4 regions of the Streptomyces sp. NPDC044064 genome follow, and region 3 is predicted to be linked to each of the others. Evidence: riboswitches for the same ligand, from Rfam matches in the RefSeq annotation. Region 3 holds a riboswitch; each other region holds the start of a gene.
What was found. A riboswitch is a leader RNA that binds a small molecule or an ion and turns the genes downstream of it on or off. The one in region 3 is predicted to bind cyclic di-AMP.
Positions count from the first base shown of each region.

Region 1: it holds a riboswitch for cyclic di-AMP, as region 3 does, so the genes downstream of both, AC07DS_RS00655 (C40 family peptidase) here and AC07DS_RS05875 (C40 family peptidase) in region 3, are expected to answer to the same signal.
Region 2: it holds a riboswitch for cyclic di-AMP, as region 3 does, so the genes downstream of both, AC07DS_RS27680 (M23 family metallopeptidase) here and AC07DS_RS05875 (C40 family peptidase) in region 3, are expected to answer to the same signal.
Region 4: it holds a riboswitch for cyclic di-AMP, as region 3 does, so the genes downstream of both, AC07DS_RS24600 (transglycosylase SLT domain-containing protein) here and AC07DS_RS05875 (C40 family peptidase) in region 3, are expected to answer to the same signal.

Region 1 is NZ_JBWKFN010000001.1:132,884-136,251, forward strand. Features, by position in the region: gene AC07DS_RS00650 (DUF1996 domain-containing protein) at 1-1,516, opposite strand, end outside; cyclic di-AMP (ydaO/yuaA leader) riboswitch at 1,847-2,018, shown strand; gene AC07DS_RS00655 (C40 family peptidase) at 2,029-3,368, shown strand, end outside.
Region 2 is NZ_JBWKFN010000018.1:84,431-87,798, reverse strand. Features, by position in the region: gene AC07DS_RS27685 (SGNH/GDSL hydrolase family protein) at 1-98, opposite strand, end outside; gene AC07DS_RS27680 (M23 family metallopeptidase) at 360-1,298, opposite strand; cyclic di-AMP (ydaO/yuaA leader) riboswitch at 1,303-1,465, opposite strand; gene AC07DS_RS27675 (alpha-galactosidase) at 1,768-3,368, opposite strand, start outside.
Region 3 is NZ_JBWKFN010000003.1:85,209-88,576, reverse strand. Features, by position in the region: gene pcrA (DNA helicase PcrA) at 1-1,412, opposite strand, end outside; cyclic di-AMP (ydaO/yuaA leader) riboswitch at 1,704-1,850, shown strand; gene AC07DS_RS05875 (C40 family peptidase) at 1,859-3,043, shown strand; gene AC07DS_RS05870 (tellurite resistance/C4-dicarboxylate transporter family protein) at 3,148-3,368, shown strand, end outside.
Region 4 is NZ_JBWKFN010000015.1:154,913-158,280, forward strand. Features, by position in the region: gene AC07DS_RS24595 (HAD family hydrolase) at 1-648, shown strand, start outside; gene AC07DS_RS24600 (transglycosylase SLT domain-containing protein) at 683-1,171, opposite strand; cyclic di-AMP (ydaO/yuaA leader) riboswitch at 1,175-1,359, opposite strand; gene AC07DS_RS24605 (polyprenyl synthetase family protein) at 1,890-2,900, shown strand; gene AC07DS_RS24610 (LolA family protein) at 3,148-3,368, shown strand, end outside.

The DNA.
Region 1 (3,368 bases), on a different contig from region 3:
CGCCGGTGCCCGTGCCCGGGGCGTCCGACGCACCGTTGTCGTCGCTCGGGCTCGGGGCCGTGGTGGCACCGGAGTCGTCATCGCCGCGGGGTCCGCAGGTCCGGCCGGAGTTGATGCAGTCGACCATCTCGCGCATCAGGTCCTCGTCGAAGACGTTGATGAAGTCGCCGTGGTCGGTGACCGGCTTGTGCAGCTGCTCGGGGAAGGAGTCCACCGCGAAGAACGGCACCGTCCGCCCGCCGTCGTCCAGGCTCGGCGCGGCGACGTCGTAGACGATGCGCTGGACCAGCTGCGGGATCGCCCGGAAACCCTCGGGACAGGCGCCGTCGGGGCCGGCGAAGGCCACGTGGGTGCGGTGGTTGGCGCTGTCGATGTTGCGGCCGTCCCAGCAGCTCTGGAAGTGGAAGGTGCGCACCACGTCGCTGCCGGACGGACACAGCGGGTACTTGTCCTTCAGCTGCCGGTCCTCGAAGCCGGTGCAGCTCCATGAGGCGTTGGCGTTGGTGGGGCCGTTGACGAAGGCCTTGGCGTCGCCGGTGATGATGCGCAGCAGGCGCGGCATCTCGGTGACCTTGCCGCGCGGGCTGCCCACGAAGGTCAGCGTCACCTGCTTGGCCGTGACGATCTGGCCCGCGTTGCCCTCCGTGCCGCCGCCCGGGGCGCCGGCGTCCCGTTCCTGCTTGCCGTTCTGCAGCCGCAGCACCGGCCAGTAGTACGTGGACTTGTCGCCCTGGTCCACACAGCTGGTCTGGGCGTTGGCCAGGACGTCGTCGCTGGCGAAGGCGTTGTTGGACTGGTTGCCGATGTAGTCGTGGAAGTGGTGGGCGCCGTTGGAGACGCCGGGTGCGACGATCACGTTGTCCGAGTTGAACAGGCCGCCCGCGTTGACACCGCACTCGGAGGTGAACGTGCCGCGCGAGGCGTCGTCCTGCTGGGGCGGGTTCGGCACGTTCGGCTGTACGGAGGTGATGTCCGCGTAGTCGGAGGCGACGGGGCCGTTGCCGCCCTGGCCGGCACCGTTCTGGCCCTGGCCGGAGCCCTGCTGGGCTCCGTCGCTCGGGGCGGCGCTGCCCTGGCCGGCGTTGCCGGTGTCACCGCCCGCACCGTCCTGGGCGGGGCGCAGGGTGCAGGCGGCGAGGGACTCCAGTCCTTCCGGCCGGTCGCCCGCCTGGTCGATGGCGGCGGCGATCCGCTCGATCGTGGCCGACCGCTTCTCCTTCAGCGGGTTCATGATGGGCTCGTCCGCGGCCGTGGGGTCCTGGCGCACGGACTCGGCCGACGCCTGAAGTTGCTGGTACGCGGCCGCTGTCTGCTGGTCCAGCTGGGCGAGTTCACGGTCGACGGCCTCACGGGCGTCGTCCGGCACCGTCGTCAGGCGGCTGCCGACGTCCGGGCAGTCGATCGTGGCCATGCCCGCGGAGCGGACCTGTCCGGTCGCGTCGGTGCCGCCGCCCCATGTGCCCTCGGTGGCCGAGGCGTAGACATTCGCCGCGACGAGCCCGCCTCCGCCCAGCATCAGGGCGACCGCTGCGAAGGTCGCGCGTCGTGCACGGGTCGGGCGTCTGCGCGTGTTGCGTCCCACGGAAGTACCTCTGAGTCTGTCGAGCGGCTCGCATGGAAATCCCCCGCCCCATACGGATCCGAGCGCCCGAGTGTTCAGGCGTCCCGAGAATTCATCAGAATCTCATAGGCACCGTGCCACCCAGAGGGTGAGTCATCTCGAATGCCAAGACGAACATCACATATCTGTATCGGACATTACGCACTTCAACCTTCACACGGGCCACACAAATTGGCTAGGTTGACGGCCAGGCCGCACGGCTCCCCCGGCGAACCGCGCCGGGCCGCGTGGCCTCCGCCGAATCCGGTGCACCGTGGAGTGCGACCGGAACCGGGGACCCGACCGACTTCGGGGTGAATCGGCCAACGCCCTTGCAGGCGAAGGCCGTAGGGCACGCCTTCCGGAACCGACCGCCCGAACCCGACAGCTGACTCGGTAGGCGGAGCACGGAAGGAGTGCGTCCCTTCATGGCGACGGACAGCCGCGACGAGGTCCGGCAGCGGATCAACTCCCTCTACGACCGGGCCGAGGTCGACACGGGGAACTTCAACGCGACACGGGCCATGGCGGGGGCGACACGGACTCGTGGTGTTCCGCTGGCCAAGCGGCCGGAGCGGCGCTCGGATCCGGCGCTCGACGAGGTGGCCAAGGAGTGGTTCGATGGGGCGCGGGCCAAGCTCGGCCCCTCCGTACCCGCGGTCCTGCCGGCGGACCGGATGCCCGACCGGCCGGCCACCCCGGCCCGTTCCTCGGACCGCGGCGGCGGCGATCGCCCCGGTGGTGACCGGGAGGCGCCGCGACGCGGTCTGCCGGAGCTGCCCGCCGGACCCTCGGGGCGGACGGATGCCCGTGCGCTGCCGGAGCTGCCGAGTGGGGCCGTAGCCGAGCTGACCGCTCGGTCCGTCCCCGAACTTACGAGCCGCGCCGTTCCCGAACTGACCAGCCGGGCCATGGAAGCAGCGGGCGACCGCACCGCGCTGGAACTCCCCGGCCGAGCCGCTGCCGAGCCGCCGAGCCGGGCCATGCTGGAACCGGCGGGCCGTACCTCGGCGCAGCCGGCCGCCCTGCCTCTCCCCGCCGCCCCGGCGGCCCCGCAGCAGGAGCCCCGGGCACTGCCCGCCCCCGCCGCGGGGTCCCGGCGGCCCGCCCCGGCGGCCTCCAAGGCGGAGAACCGGCGCAAACTCGCCGCGGCCCGGGACGTGTTGTCCCGCGGCAACGCCCTGGGCCCCGCAGCCGCCACGCCGGACGCCCTGGGCGCCGCGGGGGGCCAGGCGTCGCAGCCGGCCGAGGACCAGTGGCGCGCACCGCAGTGGGCGGCACCCGGTGTGTTCCCGGCACAGGATGCGGCCGGCTCGCTCGGCGCGGCCGCGCTTCCTGCGGGCACCGAGCCCTACAACCGCCCGGCCACGACGGCCCCTCTGCCCGACACGGGCTCCTTCGCCACGCCACTGCCCGCAGGCCTTCAGCCCGACACCGGGTCCTTCGCGGCGCCACTTCCGGCCGCCACCAGCGCCTTTGCCTCCCCCCTCCCCACCGACACCGGGTCCTTCGCCGCACCGCTTCCGGCCGACACCGGGTCCTTCACCGCACCCCTCCCCACCGACACCGGCGCCTTCGTGGCGCCTCTCCCCACCGACACCGGGGCCTTCGCGGCACCCCTTCCGACCGACACCGGCGCCTTCGCCTTCCCCCTCCCCACCGACACCGGGTCCTTCGCCGCACCACTTCCGACCGACACCGGCGCCTACGCCGCGCCGCTTCCGGCCGACGCCGGCGCCTTCGCCTTCCCCCTCCCCACCGACACCGG
Region 2 (3,368 bases), on a different contig from region 3:
GCGAACCGGTCGGCCCAGCCCACGAACGCCCCGTCGGGGCCGGGATCGCCCACGCCCTCGGTGAAGCTGTCCCCCACCGCCACGTACGACCCGATCACTGATCTGTTGTCATTCTTCGAATCGTCTGCCACGTCGGACCATGATTCACCTTCGGATGTGACCTACGCGACCGTAGGCAGGGGTTGACGAACGGTGAGATGAGACACCCTTAAATCATTTGCCAATCCAGGAATAACGCGACGTTCGGACGCGTTGACGGTGCGCACACGCCGAAGGCCGGACCCGGGGAACCGGGTCCGGCCTTCGGCGGCTTGTCAGGGCAGGTGATTCTCGAGAGCGGGTCCCGCGGAGCGGGAGCCTCAGACGGCGACGCCGTGCGAGCGGAGGTAGGCGACCGGGTCGAGGTCCGAGCCGTAGTTCGGCGTGGTGCGGATCTCGAAGTGCAGATGCGGGCCGGTCACGTTGCCGGTTGCGCCGGAGAGGCCGATCTGCTGGCCCGCGGTCACGGTCTGGCCGGCCGAGACGGAGAGCTGCGAGAGGTGGCCGTACTGGGCGTAGTAGCCGTCGTTCAGCTTGATGACGACCTGGTTGCCGTACGCGCCGCCCCACCCGGCGGAGACGACGGTGCCGGCGGCGACGGCCTTGAGCGGGGTACCGGTCGGCACGACGAAGTCGACGCCGGTGTGGTAACCGCTGGACCACATGCTGCCGGCCACGTGGTACCCGGTGCCGATGGTGGCGCCGGTGACCGGGAGGGTGTAGCCGGCGGACGGCACGGAAGGTGCGGAGGGCGCGGCGGGTGCGGAGGGCGCGGCGGGTGCGGCGGGTGCGGCGGCGGCACCGGAGGCCTGGCCCGACTGGGACCGGGGCGGGGATGCCGGCGCCGGGGCGGAGGGCTCGGTGTGCGGCTGGGCGGCCTTCGCGCCGAGCGACAGCTTCAGACCCGGGTGGATCAGCGAGGGATCCTGGCCGACGGCCTGCCGGTTGTCGTCGTAGAGTCGCTGCCAGCCGCCGCTGACATGCTGCGCGCCGGCGATCTTCGCGAGCCAGTCGCCGGACTTCACCGTGTAGGTGCGCACACCCGAATTCCGCTGCGCGGCCGCCTTCTTCACGGCCGTCTTTACCACGGCCGGAAGGGACTGCACGACCTTTCCGGAAACGGACTGCGTGGTGGCGGCGTGCGCTCCGGTGGCCCCGAGGAGCGGCAGGGCCAGCGCGGCGCCACCGGTTCCGGCGACGGCGATCGAGCGGGTGAAACGCGGGGGCTTGGGACGGCGGTGCTTACCCTTCGCGGGCATGGCGCATTCCTCTCCGGCGCCTGCGAGGTGAGCTGACGGGTTCGGGCTGGAGCTGCCCGGCCGCGCGCTGCGCGGCTGCACCCCAGCCTGTCCCGGAGACCGGGACAGGCAGTCATACCTGGTGGGTCCCCCGCTCCTGCCGAACACGGGTGAAGTGTGTGGGGACTCCGGGCGGCGGCAGGATTCGGCGTTCCGACCGGATTGGTGGCGAACGTAAGCGAGCAAGACGGATTCGGACAAGCAGCTGGTTCCCGGCGCCACGGCTCCAAATGATCGAATTCGGAAATTCACGGTCACTCTCCGTGAATTCCGGAATCCTCACCCTTTTTAATTCCCTTCACCCTTACAGGAATTACGTGGACATGACGCGCGACACACGGTCACGAATATGACGCTCCTCACGCGCCGATCCCCACACCCCCTTACCTCAGAGCGAGTTGGAACGAAGGCTCCAATTCGGACAGATTACTCAGATGCGACGCAGCCGGAGAACCGTCGCATCCAGGTCGCCCCTCAGTCCGGTGCGCAGCCCGTGGTGCAGCAGGACCGCACCTCGGTGCACTTCGCCCGTTTCGCGGCATTCGTACGATGCTGTCGGGTCGAGTCCGCGCAGCCGCAGCGCCGGAACCGGCTCACCGTAGTGCTGCGCCTGGAGGCAGGCGAGGACCACGGCCTCGTCGCCGTGGACGTACTGGACGGCGCTCAGACCGCCCGTCGGCGGCCGCAGCCGGTACTGGTGGCCACGCTGGACCACCGGTCGGATCTCCTTGTAGAGGTCCACCCAGAGACGGGCCTCGGCCAGCTCTTCCCCGCTCCACTCGGTGAGGTCGCCGCCGACGCCGAGCACCCCGGCCATCGAGCTGACGAAGCGGAACCGCAACGAACTCTCCCGCCCGTTGAGCTGGGTGTTCGGGCTGTCGGTGACCCAGGCGGCCATGACCCGCGCCGGATGGATCTGACTGAAGCCGTGCTGGATGGAGAGCCGGTCGAGCGGGTCGGTGTTGTCGGAGGTCCACACCTGGTCGGTGCGGCTCATCACGCCGAGGTCGATCCGCCCCCCACCGCCCGAGCAGGACTCGAAGGCGACCGCGGGATGGGCTGCGCGCAGCCGGTCCAGCAGGGCGTACAGGGCGCGGACGTGGTCGACCCACAGGCGCTGCGGGTACGGCTCCCCGGGCCAGCCGGCGTCGGTGAAGCAGCGATTGAAGTCCCACTTCACATAGTCGATCGGGGCGCTCGACAGGAGGGTGTCCAGCTGCTCCCAGAGGTACTCCTGGACGTCCTCGCGGGCGAGGTTGAGAACGAGCTGATTGCGTAGCTCCGTCCGCTTTCGTCCAGTTTGGTATTGCACCCAGTCGGGGTGGGCACGGTAGAGGTCGCTGTCGGGGTTGACCATCTCGGGCTCGACCCAGATGCCGAACTGCATGCCGAGGCCGTGCACCTGGTCGGCGAGGGGCTTGAGGCCGTGCGGGAAGCGGTCGGGGTTGGGCGTCCAGTCGCCGAGGCCTGCCCGGTCACTGGTGCGGGCGCCGAACCAGCCGTCGTCCACGACGAACAGCTCGACGCCGATGCCGGCGGCCCGCCGGGCGAGGGCGGTCTGCTGCTCCTCGGAGATGTCGAAGTTGGTCGCCTCCCAGGAGTTGAACAGCACCGGCCGGTCCTGCTCCGCGTCCGGGATGACGTACGCCCGCTGGTAGGCGTGCCAGGTGCGGCTGGCCCCGCCGAAGCCGCCGTCGCTCCACAGGCCGGCGAAGACGGGACTGGCGTACGACTCCCCCGGCTCGAGCAGCAGCAGGCCGGATTCGTCGTATCCGGCGCCGCCCGTGATCTGCACCCGCGCGTCCGGGAGTTGGGCGACGGCGATCCGCCAGGACCCGGACCAGCCGAGCGCGCAGCCGTAGACCTCGCCGCGCTCCTCGGTCGCGTCGGTGTCCAGCGCGACCCAGGGCAGGTGCTGGTGGCCGGTGTGGCCGCGGCGGCTGCCGATGATCTTCTCGCCGTAGGCGAGGGGGGCGGTGGCCAGCAGCGACTCGGCGGCCCAGCGGCCGTGCAGCTGGGACAGCCGCCAGC
Region 3 (3,368 bases):
ACCTCCTTGCGCTCGTAGAAGCGGACGCCGCCGACGACCTTGTAGGGCAGGCCGACGCGGATGAAGACCTCTTCGAAGACACGGGACTGGGCGTTGGTGCGGTAGAAGACGGCGACGTCACCGGACTTCGCCTGGCCCGCGTCCGTGAGGCGGTCTATCTCGTCGGCGACGAACTGGGCCTCGTCGTGCTCGGTGTCGGCGACGTAGCCGGTGATCCGGGCACCCTGGCCGGCGTTGGTCCACAGGTTCTTCGGGCGGCGGGACTCGTTGCGCTCGATGACCGCGTTGGCGGCGGACAGGATGGTCTGCGTGGAGCGGTAGTTCTGCTCCAGCAGGATCGTCGTCGCGTTCGGGTAGTCCTCCTCGAACTGGAGGATGTTGCGGATGGTCGCGCCCCGGAAGGCGTAGATCGACTGGTCCGCGTCACCCACCACGCACAGTTCGGCGGGCGGGAGGTCGTACTCGTTCGGCGGGGTGTCGACGCCGTCGGGGGCGTGCTCGCCCGTCCCGACCAGCTCGCGCACCAGCGCGTACTGGGCGTGGTTGGTGTCCTGGTACTCGTCGACCAGAACGTGCCGGAAGCGGCGGCGGTAGTGCTCGGCGACGTCCGGGAAGGCGCGCAGCAGGTTGACCGTCGTCATGATCAGGTCGTCGAAGTCGAGCGCGTTGGCCTCGCGCAGCCGCGACTGGTAGAGCGCGTAGGCCTGGGCGAGGGTCTTCTCGAAGCCGTCGGCGGCCTGGGCGGCGAAGTCCTCCTCGTCGATCAGCTCGTTCTTGAGGTTGCTGATCTTGGCGCTGAAGGACTTGGGCGGGAAGCGCTTGGGGTCGAGGTCCAGGTCGCGGCAGACCAGGGCCATCAGGCGCTTGCTGTCGGCGGCGTCGTAGATGGAGAAGCTCGACGTGAAGCCGAGCTTCTTCGACTCGCGCCGCAGGATGCGTACGCACGCGCTGTGGAAGGTCATGACCCACATCGCGTTCGCGCGCGGGCCGACGAGCTGCTCGACGCGCTCCTTCATCTCGCCCGCGGCCTTGTTGGTGAAGGTGATCGCGAGGATCTGGCCCGGGTGCACGTTCCGCTCGGCGAGCAGGTGGGCGATGCGGTGGGTGAGCACACGGGTCTTGCCGGAACCAGCGCCGGCGACGATGAGCAGCGGGGAGCCGGCGTGCACGACAGCGGCGCGCTGGTTCTCGTTCAGCCCTTCCAGCAGCGCGGCCGCGTCGAGCGCGGGGCGGGGGGCGCCGTCGCGGTAGTGCACGTCCCGGTCCGGCGGCACATCGAACTTCCCGCCGAACAGATCGTCCGGAAGCGGCTCCGGAGCGTGATCGTCCTCGGGCGGCGGCGGGGGCTCCTCCGCATGCCCGCGAGGGGCCTGGAGGTCCGCCAGGAAGCTGTCGTCAAAGAGGCTGCTCATCGCTCTCCGAGTCTAGGGCGCCGCACCGACAACCTGCCGCCGTCCCGGGAACATGGCCGGTTCGAAAGGACCCGGTCCTTCACTCCCGGAACGGCCGAACAAGCCCTCACGCAGCGGAATCACCCTGTGACACGGGAGCGATTCCACACTCAGGTCACGAAAATGTATCGGACATATCGTGCACCAACCTTCACACGAGACACACCAGTTGGCTAGGTTGCGGGGCGGGCCGCACGCCCCCTTCCGGCGAACGTCGCCGATCCGCGCGGCCCCCGTCGAGTCCGGCGCACCCCCCGTACGGTGCCCGGAGCCGGGGACCCACCCGACCTTGGGGTGAATCGGCACACGTCCCGTCCCGGGACAGGAGCCGTAGGGCAAACCTTCCGAGCACGCGCCCGAACCCGACAGCTAACCCGGTAGGCGGCACATGGAAGGAGTCGCCTCCCTTGGCGTCGCACCGCAAGTCGCGCCCCGCGGGCTCACTCGGAGCAGGTTTCCGCACCCCAGTCCTCGCCACCGCCGCCCTCACCTCCGTGGCCGTGCTGTCCCAGACGGCCGACGCCGCTCCCCCGGCCGACGGGAAGCCGAGCCTGGAGGAGGTCGAGAAGAAGGTCGACGACCTCTACCGCCAGGCGGAGTCGGCGACCGAGAAGTACGACGCCGCCAAGGAGCAGACCACCAAGCAGCGCACCCACATCGACAGTCTGCGCGAGGAGGTCGCCCGGCGGACCGCCCGGATGAACAAGGCCCGTGAGGAACTGGGCACGTTCGCCGCCGCCCAGTACCGGACCGGGGCGACCACGCCCGACACGGCCACCTTCCTGCTCGCGGACAGTCCCCAGGACTACTTCGACCAGAGCCAGCTGATGAACCGGCTGACCACGCGGCAGAAGAGCGCCGTCGACGACTACGTCACCCAGCAGGCCGCGACCATGAAGAAGCGGCAGGAGGCTGCCAGGAGCCTCCAGACGCTGTCCGAGTCGCAGAACGAACTGCAGACGGCCAAGGCCACCGTCCAGAAGAAGCTCGCCTCCGCGCGCAGGCTGCTGTCCCAGCTGACGGCCGAGGAGAAGGCCCGGCTGGCGGCGATCGAGCGGCAGAAGCAGGAGGAGGCCGCGCGCAAGGCCGCGGAGCTGGCCAAGCAGCAGGCGGCAGCGGCCAAGGCCAAGGAGCAGGCGCAGCAGGCGAGCGGCTCGTCCACCTCCGGCGGCTCCTCCACGTCCGGCGGCTCGTCCGGCTCCGGAGGCTCTTCGACGCCTTCCGGGACGTACACCACCAAGGCCGAGAAGGCGATCGCCTTCGCCCGCGCCCAGATCGGGAAGCCCTACGTGTGGGGCGCCACCGGACCCGGCTCGTACGACTGCTCCGGCCTCACCCAGGCCGCATGGAAGGCCGCCGGCGTCTCGCTCCCGCGCACCACCTACGCGCAGGTCGACGTCGGCACCACGGTCTCCCTCGCGGACGCGAAGCCCGGCGACCTGATCTTCTTCTACGACGACATCAGCCACGTCGGCATCTACATAGGCAACGGCATGATGATCCACGCCCCCAAGCCGGGCGCGTACGTCCGCGAGGAGTCGATCTACTACGGCGGCGAGTCGATCATCCACAGCGTGGTGCGCCCCGCCTGACCCCCTTCCTCCGACCGGCCCCGCCGTCCCCTTTTCGAGGTTTCGAGCGCCACGCGCGCGCGTGGCCTCCGTGCCCCGCCCGCGCGGCTGCCTAGCATCGGCCCATGCCCGGCATCTCAGCTCTGCGTACGTGGTGGGCGGGGCGTCCGCCGGCGGCGGGTGCCGCCGTCATGGCGACCGGCATCGTCTCGGTGGGCCTGCATCTGACGGGCGCCGAGACGGTGTCCCGGGTCTTCCTGTGGCTGGCCTGCCTGGCCTGGGTGGCGCTGGCCGCCGACTTCCTCGTACGGCTGGTGGCGCAGCCGGAGCGCTGGGTGGCCGAGGC
Region 4 (3,368 bases), on a different contig from region 3:
CCCCTCCTGGAGGGCCTCGGCAGCACGGGACTCGCGGTGTGCGGGCAGGGCGCGCAGGTCTACGACGCCGGCACCGACCGTCTGCTGTGGTCGGTCCGGCTGGACCGGGAACTGGCCGAGACCGCGCTCGGCAAGATCGAGGCCGAGGTGGGGCAGGTCTACGCGGCCGTCGACCAGGACGGCGTGGACGGGCTCACCCTGATCGAACCGGGGTATCTGATGCCGCACCCGACCCTGCCCGCCGTGCGGGTCGGCCGCCGCGACGACCTGTGGTGCGAGCCCATCAGCAAGGTGCTGCTGCGCCACCACACGCTGTCCGACGACGAGTTGGCGGAGACCGCGCGCGCGGCGGTGGGCTCGCTGGCGACGGTCACGATGTCGGGGCCCGGGACCGTGGAGCTGCAGCCGTGCGGCGTCACCAAGGCGACGGGGCTTGCGCTGGCCGCCGAGTACCTGGGGATCGCCGCCGACCGGGCCCTCGCGTTCGGCGACATGCCCAACGACATCCCCATGTTCGACTGGGCCGGACGCGGTGTCGCCATGGCCAACGCCCATCCCGAACTCAAGGCCGTCGCCGATGAGATCACCACGTCGAACGAGGACGACGGCATCGCCGTCGTCCTCGAAAGACTGTTCCCGACCGACTGACCGGGCTAGCCGCAGGGCCCGCCGCGGGCGCCGGTCAGTAGGCGCCGAAGACGTTGTCGATCGACCCGTAACGCGCGGCCGCGTAGTTGCAGGCGGCCGTGATGTTCGCGACCGGGTCGTAGATGTCGAAGGACGTTCCGGCCACGTGGTACGTGTTGAACGTCGGGTCGATGACCTGGAGCAGGCCCTTGGACGGGATGCCCTTGGCCGCGTTGGAGTCCCAGAGGTTGATGGCCGCCGGGTTGCCCGACGACTCGCGGATGACGTTGCGGTGGATGCCGTTGTACGTCCCCGGGATGCCCTTCTGAGCCATGATCGCGAGCGACTCGCGGATCCAGCCGTCGAGGTTGTTCGGGTATCCGGCGAGCGTGGTGGGCGCCGTGCTGGCCGTGGGGGTGGCGGCGGAGGCGCCGGTCGCGCCGATGAGCGGGAGGGCGAGCACGGCGGCGCCGGTGCCGATGACGGCGAACTTGCGGACGAGGCGGTTGGTGCGGGTGCGGCGGGGCAGAGCGGCAGCAGACATGGGGACGTTCCTCTCCGTCGCCTGCGAGGTGAGCTGTCGGGTTCGGGCGGGGAGGTGCCCGGCCGTACCTCTGGGGGGAGGTACGGCTTCACCCCTAGCCGTCCCGGTGCGACGTGCGTCGTCCGGTCCGGCGGCTTACCTGGGTCCCCCGCTCCTGCCGTACGAAATGAGTTCGTCGATGGGTGGTGTCAGACGCGGCAGGATTCGGCGTTCGTCCGACTGGCCCGGAAGCTATGCGACAGCACATGTCCGGAACAAGTAGTGAATTCACCCAATGAGGCAGTTGACCTTGATCTATTCCCAATGGGGTACTTGATCCTTTGCGGTTGCCAACGCTCAACTGGCCGATGCGGCAAGGGGAGAACGCGGTGGCGGCCAATGGCTGATTCACGGACCCGCGTGACCCAACTCACGAAATGGCAAAGGGTATCAAATCAGACATGGGGGATTCGGGAGATTTGCCGAGTGTGGTGCAAAAGGAGTACTCCGCCCGCCGTGCGGTTCGCGACAAATCGGACGAGATCCTGTTAAGTCGTTGTGTACCAACACTTATCAGATGATCAAAAACATACCGGCCCTGATCCGATACCGCCCGGGCTGGACCGGTGGGCGCTATCGGTGATCGAAACAGGACCGGATACGCTGACTTGAGTGATGGCAACGACCTATCGACAAACCGTGTAATCGCCAGCAGACACCAGCAGACAGGAGACCCCTCGTGACCGTCGTCGGGCCGTTCGGGCTGAGCGTGCGGGACCAGGCTCTGGAAGCCGATGTCCAGGCCGGATTGGCGGCTGTCGAGGAAGGCTTGCTCGAAGCCACCAAGAGCGAGGTCCCGTTCATCACGGAGGCCGCGCAGCACCTCGTCCGGGCCGGCGGGAAGCGGTTCAGGCCGCTGCTCGTGATGCTCGCGGCGCAGTTCGGCGACCCGTACGCGCCGGGCGTCGTGCCGTCGGCCGTCGTCGTGGAGCTGACCCACCTGGCCACGCTGTACCACGACGACGTCATGGACGAGGCGTCCGTGCGGCGCGGCGTGGACAGCGCCAACACCCGCTGGGGCAACTCGGTCGCGGTCCTCACCGGCGACTTCCTCTTCGCCCGCGCCTCCCAGATCCTCGCCGACCTCGGCCCCGAGGCGGTCCGGGTCCAGGCCCTCGCGTTCGAGCGGCTGGTCACCGGGCAGATCCTGGAGACCGCGGGCCCCTCGGACGGCCGTGACCCGGTCGACCACTACCTGGACGTGCTCGGCGGCAAGACTGGCTCCCTGGTGGCCGTGTCGTGCCGGTTCGGCGCGATGATGTCCGGCGCCGACGAGACGGTCGTCGACGTGCTCACCCAGTACGGCGAACGGCTCGGGGTCGCCTTCCAGCTCGCGGACGACGTCCTGGACATCGCCTCCGACTCGCACGAGTCCGGCAAGACCCCGGGCACCGACCTGCGCGAGGGCATCCCGACGCTGCCCGTGCTCCGGCTGCGCGAGCGGGCCGCCCGCCTCGGCCTGGCCGAGGACATCGCGCTGTGCGAGCTGCTGGACTCCGACCTCAGCGACGACGCCCGGCACGCAGAGGCGCTGACCGCGCTGCGCGCGCACCCCGCGCTGGAGCAGGCCCGCCGGGACACCGTCCGCTACGCGGAGGAGGCGCGGGCGGCACTGGCCCCGCTGCCGGAGTGCGACGCCAAGGCGGCGCTGCTCGAGCTGTGCGACGCAGTGGTGCACCGGGCCGGCTAGCCGCCCGCACACCCGACCCGACGGCGGTGTCTCCCGCACGACCCCTACGGGTCGGGGGAGGCACCGCCCTCGTGTGTCATACCGCAGGCGTACACGGAGTTGGCTCCGTGGTCTGACGCTTCCTCACGGCCGATTTGGTCAGATGGAAACCACGGAAATCACCACTCCTCACCGATTCGGGTGAGAATGGCGGCTCAGGTGGACCAGTGTGGGGACAGCCGCCGCCGACGACGGAGGTAAGGCACAGATGGCACCGTACGAATCCGACGAGGCAACGGGCGCCGGACAGGGCGAGGACCTGCCCACCGGACGCCGCAAAGCCGCCCGGTACGTGGTCCCGGTCGCGGTGGTGGGGGTGGCGGCGGCCACGATCGGGCTGGTCCCGGCGCTCGCCGACTCCGGCTCGCCCGATCTGCCCAAGATCACCGCGCAGCAGCTCATCGAGAAGATCGCCAAGTCGGACGTGCA